3 regions of the Nonomuraea sp. NPDC052116 genome follow, and region 3 is predicted to be linked to each of the others. Evidence: riboswitches for the same ligand, from Rfam matches in the RefSeq annotation. Region 3 holds a riboswitch; each other region holds the start of a gene.
The links. Region 3 has a riboswitch for cyclic di-AMP ahead of AB0L65_RS42090 (GH25 family lysozyme). Riboswitches for the same ligand answer to the same signal wherever they lie in the genome.
Positions count from the first base shown of each region.

Region 1: it holds a riboswitch for cyclic di-AMP, as region 3 does, so the genes downstream of both, AB0L65_RS16065 (C40 family peptidase) here and AB0L65_RS42090 (GH25 family lysozyme) in region 3, are expected to answer to the same signal.
Region 2: it holds a riboswitch for cyclic di-AMP, as region 3 does, so the genes downstream of both, AB0L65_RS18490 (hypothetical protein) here and AB0L65_RS42090 (GH25 family lysozyme) in region 3, are expected to answer to the same signal.

Region 1 covers NZ_JBFAWA010000007.1:276,213-280,774, reverse strand. The annotation lists gene lysX (bifunctional lysylphosphatidylglycerol synthetase/lysine--tRNA ligase LysX) at 1-267, shown strand, start outside; gene AB0L65_RS16075 (helix-turn-helix domain-containing protein) at 352-753, shown strand; gene AB0L65_RS16070 (LuxR C-terminal-related transcriptional regulator) at 1,397-1,609, shown strand; gene AB0L65_RS16065 (C40 family peptidase) at 1,636-2,586, opposite strand; cyclic di-AMP (ydaO/yuaA leader) riboswitch at 2,682-2,831, opposite strand; gene AB0L65_RS16060 (amino-acid N-acetyltransferase) at 3,108-3,677, shown strand; gene AB0L65_RS16055 (RDD family protein) at 3,730-4,562, shown strand, end outside.
Region 2 covers NZ_JBFAWA010000008.1:394,286-398,847, reverse strand. The annotation lists gene AB0L65_RS18505 (helix-turn-helix transcriptional regulator) at 1-649, opposite strand, end outside; gene AB0L65_RS18500 (ATP-binding protein) at 883-1,359, shown strand; gene AB0L65_RS18495 (DinB family protein) at 1,372-1,872, opposite strand; gene AB0L65_RS18490 (hypothetical protein) at 1,893-2,849, opposite strand; cyclic di-AMP (ydaO/yuaA leader) riboswitch at 2,855-2,996, opposite strand; gene galT (galactose-1-phosphate uridylyltransferase) at 3,062-4,141, opposite strand; gene AB0L65_RS18480 (DeoR/GlpR family DNA-binding transcription regulator) at 4,138-4,562, opposite strand, start outside.
Region 3 covers NZ_JBFAWA010000028.1:100,340-104,901, reverse strand. The annotation lists gene AB0L65_RS42095 (MBL fold metallo-hydrolase) at 1-1,221, shown strand, start outside; cyclic di-AMP (ydaO/yuaA leader) riboswitch at 1,680-1,824, shown strand; gene AB0L65_RS42090 (GH25 family lysozyme) at 1,836-2,603, shown strand; gene AB0L65_RS42085 (DUF4142 domain-containing protein) at 2,867-3,568, shown strand; gene AB0L65_RS42080 (MarR family transcriptional regulator) at 3,616-4,116, opposite strand; gene AB0L65_RS42075 (patatin-like phospholipase family protein) at 4,279-4,562, opposite strand, start outside.

The DNA.
Region 1 (4,562 bases), on a different contig from region 3:
ATCGGCTTCGGCACGGAGCTGGGCACGGCCTACTCCGAGCTGATCGACCCGATCGAGCAGCGCCGCCGCCTGGTGGAGCAGTCCCTCCTGGCCGCCGGGGGCGACCTCGAGGCGATGCAGCTGGACGAGGACTTCCTGCAGGCCCTCGAGTACGCGATGCCGCCCACGGGGGGCATGGGCGCGGGGATCGACCGGATGATCATGGCCTTCACCGGCAAGAACATCCGCGAGACCATCCTGTTCCCGCTGGTCAAGCCCACCCACTGACCCGCGTCCCGCCGCCGTCGTAGAGCGCCCGCCCCGGGCGCTCTACCCTCTCCTGGTAAGCAGCGATCGGGAAGGGGTGCGCGGATGGCCACGAAGACGGCGGCGGAGCAGCGGGACGAGGCCAGGCAGGTCTTCGACGCGTACTTCGCCGAGTGCCCCTCCAGGAAGCTGCTCGACACCCTCAGCGACAAATGGGTCACCCTCCTGCTGACCGCGCTGGCGCCAGGCCCGCGCCGCTACAGCGACCTGTCCCGGCGCATCGCGGGCGTCAGCCAGAAGATGCTCACGCAGACCCTGCGCGGCCTGGAGCGTGACGGCCTGGTCTCGCGCACGCTCACCCCTTCTGTGCCGGTACGGGTGGACTACGCGCTCACTCCGCTGGGCGAGGGCCTGATGCCGTTGGTGGCCGCGATCAAGAGCTGGGCCGAGGCGCACATGGAGGACGTCGAGGCCGCCAGGGACCGCTACGACGCCGCCGGCGCCTGAGCGATCACCGCCGTCGCGAATCCGGCTTCCGGACCGCCCGGTTTCCGATCCGAAGCCGCTTGTAAGCATCGCGTCAAGGCCGCGGAGGCGCGGGTCAGGGAGCGTACGCGGTGCCCCGGCCACCCCTGTGATCCCGCCGGGCACGCGCACCCGGAAACGAGGCCGCCCGGCCCGGCGGTCAGAGCAGGACGCCCGCCACGCGGCGGGCCGCCGACCTGAACCCGTGGCGGCAATTGCCATAGCGGATTGATCCAATTGCCTTAATCAACTGCCTGACCTGGGTTGGCGGATCGTGTGGGTGTGCAGCACAAAGCGAGCGATTGGTGGCTTGCCGTGGGCCGGAAAGATCGCGCCACGGACGCGTGTCCCGCGATAACGCGGGTATCGATCATGCGGAATATCCATGGCGAACTGATCGAAAACCGGAACGCTGGTCAGGGCCATTCCGGAAGCCCCAATGTGATCACTCTGCGTTCTGACATATCGCGAGTGCGTCATATATAGCGGATCATGTCAATAGCGCTCGTCAAGTGCGGCGATTGTCATGCTTGACGACCTTTCCACGATGCGTTTACCGTCTGCGAGGAGCGGCTTTGGCCCGTCTGTGAGGTCCAAGTTCTTGCTGTTGGGGGGAGGGCTCCCGATGGATGTGCTCACTGAAGGCGTTGAGCTCAGCCATGCTGATTTGGCGCTGCTGGCGGAGTTGGCCAAGGGAGTCACGGTCGATCGGGTGGGGCGGCGGCTGGATATCAGCGGGCGCACGGTACGACGAAGATTGCGCGGCATCTGCGACCGCATAGGCGTGGCCACGGCCATCGAGGCCGTGGCCTGGGCAGCCCGCCGCCAGCTGATCTAGCCGCGGCGGACCGCCGGGGTGCGGGCTCAGTCGGCGATGCGCACCGCGCCGGCGAACGGCCGCCGCGCGATCGACGCGATCCGTACGACGTCACCCGTCTGCGGGGCGTGCACCATCATGCCGCCGCCGATGTAGATGCCCACGTGGTGCAGGTCGCTGTAGAAGAACACCAGGTCACCCGGCCTGAGTTCCTCGCGCGAGACGTGCCGGCCGGCCGTCCACTGGTCGCCGGTGTAGTGCGGCAGCGAGATGCCCACCCGCTGGAACGCCGCCATGACGAGCCCGGAGCAGTCGTACGAGCCGGGGCCCTCGGCGCCCCAGACGTACGGCTTGAGCTGCTGAGTGAGCGCCCACCGCGCGGCCTCCGCGGCCTTCCCCGAGCCCGGGATCGGCAGGTTGACGCGCACGGCCCGCGTGCCGGGCCGCCCGGCCTCGCCCAGAGCCCGGCTGAACAGGCTGCTCTCGACCTTCGTCACCAGCTTGGTGATCTTGTTGCGCTTGGCCTCGAGGTCCGTGACGAGCTTCTGGACCTCGTCGATGCGGGCCGTGGCGCTCTCCTTGGCACGGGTGGCCGTGTCCATCGCCTTGGTGAGCTGGTTGATCTCCTCGCCCTGCTCGGTCTGCAGCGCGTACGAGGTCGCGGCGCGGTTGAGGAAGCCCTCGGGGTCGTCGGAGGTGGCGAAGGCGAGGGTCTTCAGGCCGCCCGTGATGTAGGCGTTCTGGGCCAGTGCGACGGCTTTCGAGCGCTTGGCGGCGAGATCCGTCTCGCTGCTCGTCAGCGTCTTCTCCGCGGCCTCGGCGGCCTTCTTGGCGGTCTTGAGCTTCTCCCGCTGGCCGTTGTACTGCTCGGTCAGCGTCTCGATGTCGGTGTGCAGCTTCGTGGCCTGGTCGGCGAGCTCTTTCAGCGAGGGCTCGGGATCCGCGGACGCCGAACCGACGGGGATGGCGAACAGCAGCGCGGCGACTGTGAGACTCACCACACCTACGCGGCGTGCTCGCCGGGCCCGTTCCGGAGGGCGGGCGTGCTTGCCCGCCGACTTCCCCCCACCGCTGAGCGTGGGCTTCACCAACCAGCTCCTCTCGTCGACGCCTACCGGGTTAGCTGACGGGTTCGGGCCGGAGCAGCCCTACCGAAAGACTCGGATTCACCCCAGTGGTGGCGTCGGAGGTCGCCACCGGCGGTTCCCCGGCTTCTCTTGCGAGAATTGGGCGGGTCTCCCGCGCGACACGCGGGAAACATTGTCGCTGGACACTAATGCACTCCGGGTTCGTGCTCAACCAGAACTGCCAAGTCTGTAGAGGTTTCACAACCGAAGGGTCACAAGGTGATCTCGTGGGCACCCGTGCAGAAGAGGCCCTCCGCCCTATTTGTCCGCGCTTTCGGCGGGCGCGAGCTGGCCGCGCGGTCCCGTGCCGATCTGACCACGAGATGTAACAAGATGGGCCGAGACATGGGAGTTAGGGCTGAGCCGTAATGAGATCTGTACCCTGGAGAACCATGGAGCAGGTGGCCGAGCTGACAGTGCCCGAGACCGCGGTGGTGGTCCGGCGTGCCCGCACGCCCGATGTGCGCACGGTCAGACGCCTGGTGGACACCTACGCGGGGGCGGGGCCGCGGCTCCTGGAGAAGGCCACGGTGACGCTGTACGAGGACGTACAGGAGTTCTGGGTGGCCGAGCGAGACGGGCAGGTCGTCGGCTGCGGCGCGCTCCACGTGCTCTGGGAGGACCTCGCCGAGGTCCGCACGGTGGCGGTGGATCCCGAGTGCCGGGGGATGGGCGTCGGCCACCGGATCGTCTCCGCGCTGATCCAGCAGGCTAAGGATTTGGGTCTGCGACGTGTATTCTGTCTTACTTTTGAGGTCGACTTCTTCGCGCGACTCGGGTTCCGCCCGATTCAGGGCACGCCGGTCTCACCTGAGGTCTACGCCGAACTGCTGGCCTCGTACGACGAGGGTGTTGCCGAGTTTTTGGATCTTGAACACGTCAAGCCGAACACGCTGGGAAACACCCGCATGCTGCTCCACCTGACATCGGGTGACGTGGACCTTGACCAGATGGAAAGGTGATTGTTGATACCTATGTCGATACGTTGGGCAGCACAGGCATGTGTCCTGACACGTGCCACATGCGCACTCGAAGCGAGGTGACACGGTGAGCACCGGACAGCCGCCGTATCCACAGGACGAATCCGGCGACAACTCTGCGCCTCCCTATTACGGGCAGCAGAACCAGGGCCGCCACCCCGGCGAGCCCGACCCGGACGCGACTGTGATCGGCTACCGGGCGGACGACGCCTATGGGCAGCAGCCCCCGTACGGTCAGCAGGGCTATGGCCAGCAACCCCAGTACGGACAGCAACAGCAGCACGGTCAGCAGCAACCCCAGTACGGACAGCAGCAGTACGGCCAGCAACCCCAGTACGGCCAGCAGCAGCAGTCCCAGCCTGACTACGGCCAGCAGGCCCAGTCCCAGCAGGGCTACGGGCAGCAGGGCTACGGCCAGCAGCAGTACGGCCAGCAGGGCTACGGCCAGCAGCCGCAGTCGGGTCAGCAGGGCTATGGCCAGCAGGGCTACGGCCAGCAGCAGCAGTCCCAGCCCGGCTACGGCCAGCAGGCCCAGTCCCAGCCGGGTTACGGGCAGCAGCCGCAGTCGGGTCAGCAGGGCTATGGCCAGCAGTACGGCCAGCAACCCCAGTCGCAGCCGGACTACGGCCAGCAGCAGTACGGGCAGCAGCCGCAGTCCCAGCCGGACTACGGCCAGCAGCAGTACGGGCAGCAGCCGCAGTCCCAGCCCGACTACGGCCAGCAGCAGTACGGCCAGCAGGGCTACGGCCAGCAGGGCTACGGCCAGCAGCAGCAGTCCCAGCCCGGCTACGCACAGCAGGGCTACGGCGACCAGCAGTACGGGCAGCAGCAGTACGGGCAGCAGGGTTACGGGCAGGCGCAGCAGTA
Region 2 (4,562 bases), on a different contig from region 3:
CGAAGCTGAACGGCATGATCTGAATGGTGATTTTGGGCTGGCGCATCAGGTCGATGAGGTGCTCGATCTGGGCCCGCATCACCTCGACGCCGCCGATGGGGCGTCGTAGGGCGGCCTCGTCGATCACGGCCCAGAACACTGGCCCATCCGGCCTGTCGAACATCCGCTGGCGCTCCAGCCGGAGATCCACTCTTCTGGAGATCTCCTCGGCCCCGATTCCCGCCGATCCGGCGGTCACGACGGCCCTTGCGTACTCCTTGGTCTGCAGCAGTCCTGGCACGAACTGGACTTCGTAGGTCCTGATCCTGGCGGCGGCCTCTTCAAGGCCGACGTACGCCTGGAACCACGTGGGCAGGACATCGTTGAACCGGTGCCACCAACCAGGCTCGTTGGCGGTGGCGACCAGGTCGAGTACGGCGGAGCGGGCCTGCTTGTCGACGACCCCGTAGAGGGTCAGCAGGTCCGCCACGTCCCGTTCTTTGAACCCCACTCGGCCCAGCTCCATGCGGCTGATCTTGGATTCGGAGCCACGGATGAGATGGCCCGCCTCCTCACGAGTGACGTTCTTCGCTTCCCTGAGCTTGCGCAGCTGGGAGCCCAGGAGGATGCGCAGCGCCGTCGGTCCGGAACCCGGCTGGTTCTGCGTCACTTTGCCTCCTATCAAGGTCCGCACACACAGTGACACCACATTGCCGGGTATGACAAGGTCTCAACCCCGTGTCCGATTAGCAGAGTTATGCCCCAAAACGCCGCTTGCTACTGCACAATGCAAGTGCACGTGCATTTGGGTCTTGCAGGTGCAGCGATCGTGACCCATGATGGCTTAGTGCATATTGGGCCAAACATGCACTAAGTCGGACTGAACGGGGAGGTATCGGCAGCATGGTGGAGGATCCTCTGGCCACTGCCGATGCATTGCAGATCACCCGTGACGTGGGCTTCGACCACCTGCTCATGGGTGGCAAGCCGTACACGACCTCGTGCCCGTTGCCCTTTCAGGCCGACTCCGTGAAGACGGCCAGGGACGTGACCCGCTCGACCCTGAAGGGCTGGGGCCTGCACGAACTCAGCGACGACGCCGCGCTGGTGGTGTCGGAGCTCGTGACCAACGCGGTGCGCTACGCGATGTACGCGGCGGGGCGGCGGGAGATCGAGCTCTTGCTGATGCGCGTACAGCCGCACGTGCTGCTGGCGGTGGCCGACCCCAGCGACGAGGTGCCGCGCCCCAAGGAGCCGGACTTCATCTCGGAGAACGGGCGCGGCCTCTACATCGTCGAGACCTACAGTCAGTGCTGGGGCTGGGACCCGCTGGCCCGGGGCGGCAAGGCCGTGTGGGCGCTGTTCCGCACCGAGCCCTGATCATCGGTCTCGTTACTCTCCGGTCACCCCGTCGATGCGCTCGCGCAGCAGATCCGCGTGACCGTTGTGCCGCGCGTACTCCTCGATCATGTGGATGAGGATCCAGCGATGGGTGCACTCCTGCCCTCTGTGGTCGCCGACGGCGTCCAGCGGCCTGGCGTCCGAGATGGCGCGGGCGCGCTCGATCTCCTCTTCCCACGTGACGAAGGCCTCCTTGACGGAGGCGGCGTCCACTTCCTTGAAGTCGGCGTCGTTGTCGCGGTCCTTGTCCCACAGCTTGGGGAGGTCCTCGCCGTTGAGCACCCGGCGGAACCAGGAGCGTTCGACGTTCGCCATGTGCCGGACCAGGCCGAGCAGGGACATGGTCGAGGGTGAGACGGAGCGCAGGCGCAGCTGATCGTCCGACAGGCCCGCGCATTTGACGGCGAGGGTGCCGCGGTGCCATTCGAGCCAGTTGTTCAGCGTGGTCCGCTCGTCGCCGGTGAGAGCGGGCGGGATCCGGGTGTCAGTCATGATGTCCGACCTTATCCAGCTCAGTACATCGAGATGTGGACGTGGTCGTAGTGGTTCTCGGTGACGCTGCCGCGGTCCGACATGGCCCGCCAGCCCGAGCCCATGTTGATGCGCTGCTTCCAGATCACGTACTTGACGCCGAGCTTGCCCTTGTTCTTGAGCGCCCAATCCGCGATGCGGTCGCCCAGGGCGTTGTTGATGGCCGCGGGCATCGTGCCGCCGGTGCTCATCATGAAGTCGCAGGCCCGCCCGAGCGGGTGCTCGCCGCTGGAGCCCGAGCGGAAGCAGCCCACCGTGAACGGCAGCTTGAAGTTCTTGGCCAGCTCCGCCTTCATCAGCCGCGTACGGGCCGTGATGTTGTCCGAGCCCGAGGGCAGTTCCGGTGCCCAGCTCCCGTCGGACTTGCGGCCGGGACCGAGCGGCACGAGGTCCTGGAGCTTCTTCTTGATGTCGTCGATGATGTCCTCGGCCTCGGAGCGCTGTTCGGTCACGTCCTTGGCGTCCACGCCGATCTGGGTGGCCAGCGCGGCGGCCTCGTCGGAGGCCTTCTTCTTGTCGTCGCGGGCCTTGGCCACCCCTTGGACGAGGGCCTGCTGCTCGGCCGTCAGCTGCTCGAGCAGGGCGGCGCCGCCGCCGCTCTGGACCATCAGGACGGAGGGCAGCGACGGGTCGTGGTTCTGGTAGCGCATCCTGGCGAGGTCGCCGACCCGCTGCTCGGCGGCGGCCAGGGTCTTCTCCGCGGCCGCCAGCCGCTCCTTGGCCGCCTTGGCGGCCGCCTGCGCCTTGGCCAGCTCGACGCGCTTGAGGTTGTACTTCTCGATGAGCTTGTCGATCTTGCTGTTGAGCTGCTTGAGCTGGGCGCGGAGCTCGGCCTCCGACGGCTTGGGGGCAGCCGAGGCCGCGGTCGCCGGCAGGAGGGCGACGGCTGCGGCGGCGACGAGGCCGATGGCAAGAGTCGCGGGGGACGGAGCCGCCACGTGGATGTTCCTCTCCCTCTGCCGGCCGGGTTAGCTGACGGGTTCGGGCTGGGAGCTGCGTGCCCTACCACCGAAGTGGATTCACCCCAGGTGCGGGTGGGTCCCCGGCTCCCGGGCGACTCGCCCGGGATTAGGCGTGTGCCTGCTGTTACGGCCAGGCACAAAAGGGATATTAGTGGTAGATCACGAGTAACGCGACCCCCATTAGAAATCTAATAGTGATCTACCTGTGATCGAAGCATCCGGGCGGCCTCCTCCGGCAGCACGTCGTTCACGAACGCGCCCATCGCGGACTCCGACCCGGCCAGGTACTTGAGCTTGCCCGGCGCCCGCCTGATGCTGAACAGCTCCAGGTGCAGGTAGCCGAGCTCGCGGTCCTGCCGCACGGGCGCCTGGTGCCAGGCCGAGATGTACGGCATCACCACGCCGAACAGGTCGTCGAAGGCCCGCAGCACCGAGGTGTAGAGGGGCGCGAACGCCGACCGCTCCTCCTCCGTCAGCGCGGCCAGATCGGGCACCTGCCGGTGCGGGTAGATGTGCACCTCGTACGGCCACCGCGCGGCGGCCGGCACGAACGCCGTCCACAGCTCGTTGGCGGCCACCACACGCGTCCCCGCGGCCCGCTCGGCGGCCAGCACGTCGGCGAACAGGTTCCCCTTCGTGTAGCGCCTGGCGGCGGCGAGCTGGAGCCTGGTCCTGGGCGTGACGTACGGGTAGGCGTAGATCTGGCCGTGCGGGTGGGCCAGCGTGATGCCGATCTCCTCGCCCCGGTTCTCGAAGCAGAACACCTGCTCCACGCCCTCGATCCCGGACAGCTCGGCCGTCCGGTCGGCCCACGCCTCCATGACCAGCTCCACCTGGCCGTCGGAGAGCTGGGAGAACGACGACGAATGCTCAGAGGTGAAGCAGACCACCTCGCACCGCCCCACTCCCGGCCGGACCTCACTCAGGCCCCCCACGTCTGTATAAGTCCCGAAATTGGTGGAGAAGGAGGGGAATCGGTTCTCGAACACCACCACGTCGTAGTCGTACGCCGGGATCTCCGACGAGCGCGTGTCCGACGACGGGCACAGCGGGCACTCGTTCGCCGAGCCGGTCGGCTGGAACGTGCGCGTCTGCCGGTGCCCCGCCATCGCGATCCATTCCTCGGTCAGCGGGTCGTAGCGCAGCTCGGAGGCCACCGGCCGGGGGTCGAGGACCCGCCGGTCGATCGCGCTCCGGTCGGCGTCGTCCCGCTGATCGAAGTAGATCAGCTCACGGCCGTCGGCCAGATGGGTGATGGTGCGCTTCACGAGCCCTCCGCGATGATCAGTTCTCCGGCCCGTTCGGCCAGCTCCATGCGTGCGTCCTCAGGCAGCCCCGCGTCGCTGACGACCACGTCGGCCTCGGTCAGCTCGGCGATGGTGCTGATGCCGACCGTGTTCCACTTCGTGTGGTCGGCGGGGATGACCAGCCGGTTGGCGGCCGCCACCAGCTCCCTGTCGGTCTCCGATTCCAGCAGGTTGGGGGTGGTGAACCCGGCCCGCACGCTCATCCCGTGCACGCCGAGGAACAGCGTGTCCACGTGCAGGCGGCGGATCGCGGCCACAGCCACCGGGCCCACCAGCGCGTCGGACGGCGTGCGCACGCCGCCGGTCAGCACGACCGTGCGGTCGGAGCGCGGGTTGCGGTGGAAGACCTCGGCGACGGGGATCGAATTGGTGATCACCGTCA
Region 3 (4,562 bases):
CACAACGACTACGTCTCCGGCGGCCTGGCGCTGGCCCGGGTGAGCGGGGCGGCGTACCTGGTGGGCGGGGCCGAGGAGGTCGGCTTCGACCGTGTGCCGGTGCATGACGGAGATCGGGTCGCCGTCTCCGAGCGGATGTGGCTGGACGTGGTGGGCACGCCGGGGCACACCTTCCACCACCTGTCCTACGTGGTGGCCGGGCCGGGCGGGCCGGAGGGGGTGTTCACCGGAGGGTCGCTGTTGTTCGGCGGCACCGGGCGTACCGACCTGCTGGGCGCCGAGCACGCCCGCACCCTGGCCCGCCACCAGCACGCCTCCGCGCGGCGGCTGTCCGGCCTGCTGCCCGACGGGGCGCGGCTCTGGCCGACGCACGGGTTCGGCAGCTTCTGCGCGGTCACGCAGTCCGGCGCGTCCGCCTCGACCATCGGCCGGGAGAAGGACGTCAACCCGGTGCTGCGGATGGAGGCCGACGACTTCGTCACCCACATCCTGGAAGGCCTGGACGCCTACCCCGCCTATTACGCCCATATGGGCGCGCGCAACGCCGCCGGAGCGGAGCCGATCGACCTGACCCCGGCGCGGCGGGCCGACAGCGCGGAGCTGCTGGCTCGCCTGCGGGCGGGCGAATGGGTGGTGGACCTGCGCTCACGCAAGGCGTTCGCGGACCGGCATCTGGCCGGCACACTCAGCTTCGGCCTGGACGGGCCGATGGCGACCTGGCTGGGCTGGCTGGCCCCGTGGGGCGCACCCCTCACGCTGCTCGGCGAGTCGGCCGAACAGGTCGCCGCCGCCCAGCGCGAGCTGGCCCGCATCGGCATAGACCGCCCGGCCGCCGCCTCGACCGGCTCCGTCGAACAGTGGGCCGGACACGACCCGGGCCTGATCGCCGAGCTGGCCACCGCGACCTTCGCCGACCTGGCCGCCGCTCGCGCGGGGGAACCGGTCGGCGGCCTGACCGTCCTGGATGTGCGCATGGGCAACGAATGGCGGGCCGGCCACGTGGCCGGCGCCGTGCACATCCCGCTGCCCGAGCTGCCGGAGCGCCTGGCCGAGGTGCCGGAGGGAACGGTGTGGGTGCACTGCGGCACCGGCTACCGGGCCGCGGCGGCCGCGAGCCTGCTGGCCCGCAGCGGCCGCCAGGTGGTCCACATCGACGACGCCTACCCCCGGGCCGCCGACGCCGGCCTGCCCATCACCACCCCCGATGAGGAGCCCGCTTGACCACCCTCGGCACCGGCGACGCCGGGACACCTGCCGGGATCCGGTGACCCGCCGGGGCCGATCGACGTGCGGACCCCCGGAGAGTTGGAGTCCGCCCGGCTCCCGCGTGCCCGACGGCGCCGCGGACGTCAAAGGACGGGGCTGGAGTCACGATTACCGGTAGAACGGTGTTTTGTCACAATGGCAACGCATGAATGGCCTGCCCCACCTGTGCCGAGATCATAAAGGCCCGGAAGCGACGCCCCCGATTTTTTGCCAAGTGCCAGAATCCCTACAGGCACGGCATTTCAGCGCCGCCCAGTCGCCCACACCCGCGAATCCGATTTGCGCTACTTGCGCCATCTATGGGTATATGTCTATCTTTTGCCTAGTTGCGGCACACATGTGGAGCCCTTTCGCCACATCGTTGCCGCTTCGTTGACCGGACCGCGCGCTGCCCGAAGAAGCCCTTCGGGGACAGCGTCCGGCCGCCGAATCCGCGCCTCGCGGAACCGGGGACCCACGTTCTTGGGGTGAATCAGACGCCAGCCCAGGCTGCGCCATGTAGGGCACTTCCAGGCCCGAACCCGTCAGCTAACCCGGTAGGCGGTATGGAAGCAAGGAGTCAATGCCTCATGTCCAAGCCCCGGCTTGCCACAATCGCCTACATCCTCAAGAATCACCGCGATCTCCTCACCAAGTACCTCAGCTTCACCGTCGCCGTCGCGATCCTCGCCGGAACCGCCGCCATCGCCACCTTCGCCTTCGCATCGCCCACCGCGCAGAACCCGGTGCCGGCGACTCGTCAGGCAGCCGGACCCCTCATCTACGGCCTGGACATCTCCAATTACGAGCCCCTGTACGACTGGAATGCCAGCCCGGCCAAGTTCGGCATCATCAAAGCCACGGAAGGCACGTCCTTCCGCGACGCCTCATTCGCCAGGCACTGGCGCGAGCTGGGCAAGAAGGGCATCGTGCGCGGGGCGTACCACTATGGCCATCCCCGCAACAATCCCATCGCGGAGGCCGAGCACTTCCTGTCCGTGGTGAACTCGCAGCCCGCCAAGGCCGGCGACCTGCTGGTCCTTGACCTGGAGACCGCGAACGGCAGATCCGTCGCCGAAGTCAACGCCTGGGCCAAGACGTGGCTGTCGTACGTGAAGGACAAGACGGGGATCACCCCAATGTTCTACAGCGGCTGGAACTTCGCCAACAAGTACGGCAAGGGCCTGTCCGAGTACCCGCTGTGGGTCGCCCACTACAGCAAGGCCAAGGGGGCCATCTCCCCGCCCGCCGACTGGAAGTCCTGGGCCATCCACCAGTACTCCGAGTCCCCTGTCGACCAGAACGTCTCCGCGCTGACCGCCGACCAGTTGCGCGGCCTGGGCCGCCCCACGGCCTGAGCCCACACGGCGGGTCCGCACCGCGATCGGGTGGACGCCGCCCCGCGTGCTCCTCTCGGCCCGGAGGAGCACGCGGTGGACGCCGTCCACGGATGGCACCGGTGAAGGCCGCCTCGGGCAACGGCTCAGCGGACCCCGGCAGTCTTGCGCAATGCAAATCTTGCACAATGCCATGAACACTCCCGCACCCTCCCGCGTATCCCTCAGTGACCGGCGCCACTCACGAAGGCCGCGTCCAAGGGACCGGAAGGGGATGACGGCGTATGCGACTCCTCGACAGCCGTCGCGCTCTCATCAGTTGCGGCATTGCCGCCCTCTGCACTCTGACCGCCTGCGCCGGCTACACGCCGACGCCCGTCTCTGACACCGCCGGCCTCAGCACCGAGCCGACCGCCGGCCTCGGCACCGAGCCGACCGACATCGAGACCGGACCGACCGACGCACCCACCGTCCAACCGGTGGAGGACGAGCCGGAGACCCGCACCCGGCAGACCAAGTGGGGACCGCTGTCGGAGGCCGACCAGGAGCTCATCAAGAAGGTCCGGCTCGCCAGCCTGTGGGAGATGCCCATGGCCCAGGACGCGATACAGCGCGCCAACAGCGCCCGCGTCCGCCAGGTCAGCAAGGAGATCGCGGCTCAGCACGACATGCTCGACGGGCAGGTGCGCGATGTGGCCGCCAAGCTGAAGGTCAAACTGCCGGTGAAGCCCACGCCTCAGCAGCAGGACTGGATGACAGATATTTCCGGCAGGTCCGGATCCGCCTATGACAAGACGTACGTCAAATGGCTGCGCCTGGCGCACGGACAGATCTTCAGCCTGATCGGCACGGTACGCGGCACCACGCAGAACACCCTGGTCCGGCGCTTCTCCGAACAGGCCAACGCCGCGGTGCTCAACCACCAGCGCCTCCTGGAGAGCACCGGCCTGACGACACCCGAGAGCTTCCCCACCCCGTCCATCTGACGGCCGAGGAGGGAGCCCGCACGGCTTCCGGCCGCCGCGTAAGCGATTCAGACGGCGGACCAGCCCAGCGGGTTCGGCACGTCCAGGGGTGGCTCGCCGCCCGCCTCGTTGAAGGCGTTCATCGCCGAGATGAGCGCCCGGCGCTGCCTGGCCGACATCCGCGCCACGATCGCGCCGATCTCCTCCCTGCGGCGCGCGGTCACCTCGTCCACGATGCGGCGTCCCTCGTCCGTCAGCCGCATCAGGCTCTCGCGCCGGTTGTGCGGATTGACCTCCCGTACGATCAACCCGGCGGCCACCAGCCGATCGGCCATCCGCATCGCCGTGGAGGAGTTGACGCCCAGCAGCTCCGCCATCGTGACCAGCTTGGTCTCACCATGGCCGGCCAGCACCACCAGCATCCTGAACTGCGGCAACGTGACCCTGTCCCCGACCGCTCCCAATGACCTCACCGCGACCGCCACCAACAGCCGCGACCCGGTCAGCACCGCCGTGACGACAGCCGAAAGATCCTCTCCCCGCGCCTGGAGGTCATCGTCATCCTTCATAGGCACTGTTGTACATGCGCGGGGCGGATCACGGGCACGAGATCCCGCCACCTCCGCAACGCCCCGCCGCCGGGCGCGGACGGCGCGTCTGGCCGGACCGGCACCTGGCCCCGCGTGGAGCATCGCCAAGTGGCGACACCCGGCCGCGTGGCGGAGTCGCGTCTATGGTGCGGCGGCCGGCCGGCCGAGCGGTTGCAGCAGCAGGTTGACGGCTGCGCGCCCGGCTTCGAGCGCGGCTTTGAGGGGCTTGCCGTCGCGGGTGAGGCGGCCGATGCGCGGGGAGTCAGGCGCGGGGCGCACGGACAGCACCGCCGGATCGGGCGCGGCCTGGCCGTCGGCGGGTGGAGGGGTCGTCCGGGGCTCGGGCCGGTCGTACCGGGCGAGCAGCGTGTCGTCGTGCAGCAAGCGGTGGTCGCGCGCGTAGAAACTCCGGTGCAGTGCCTCGG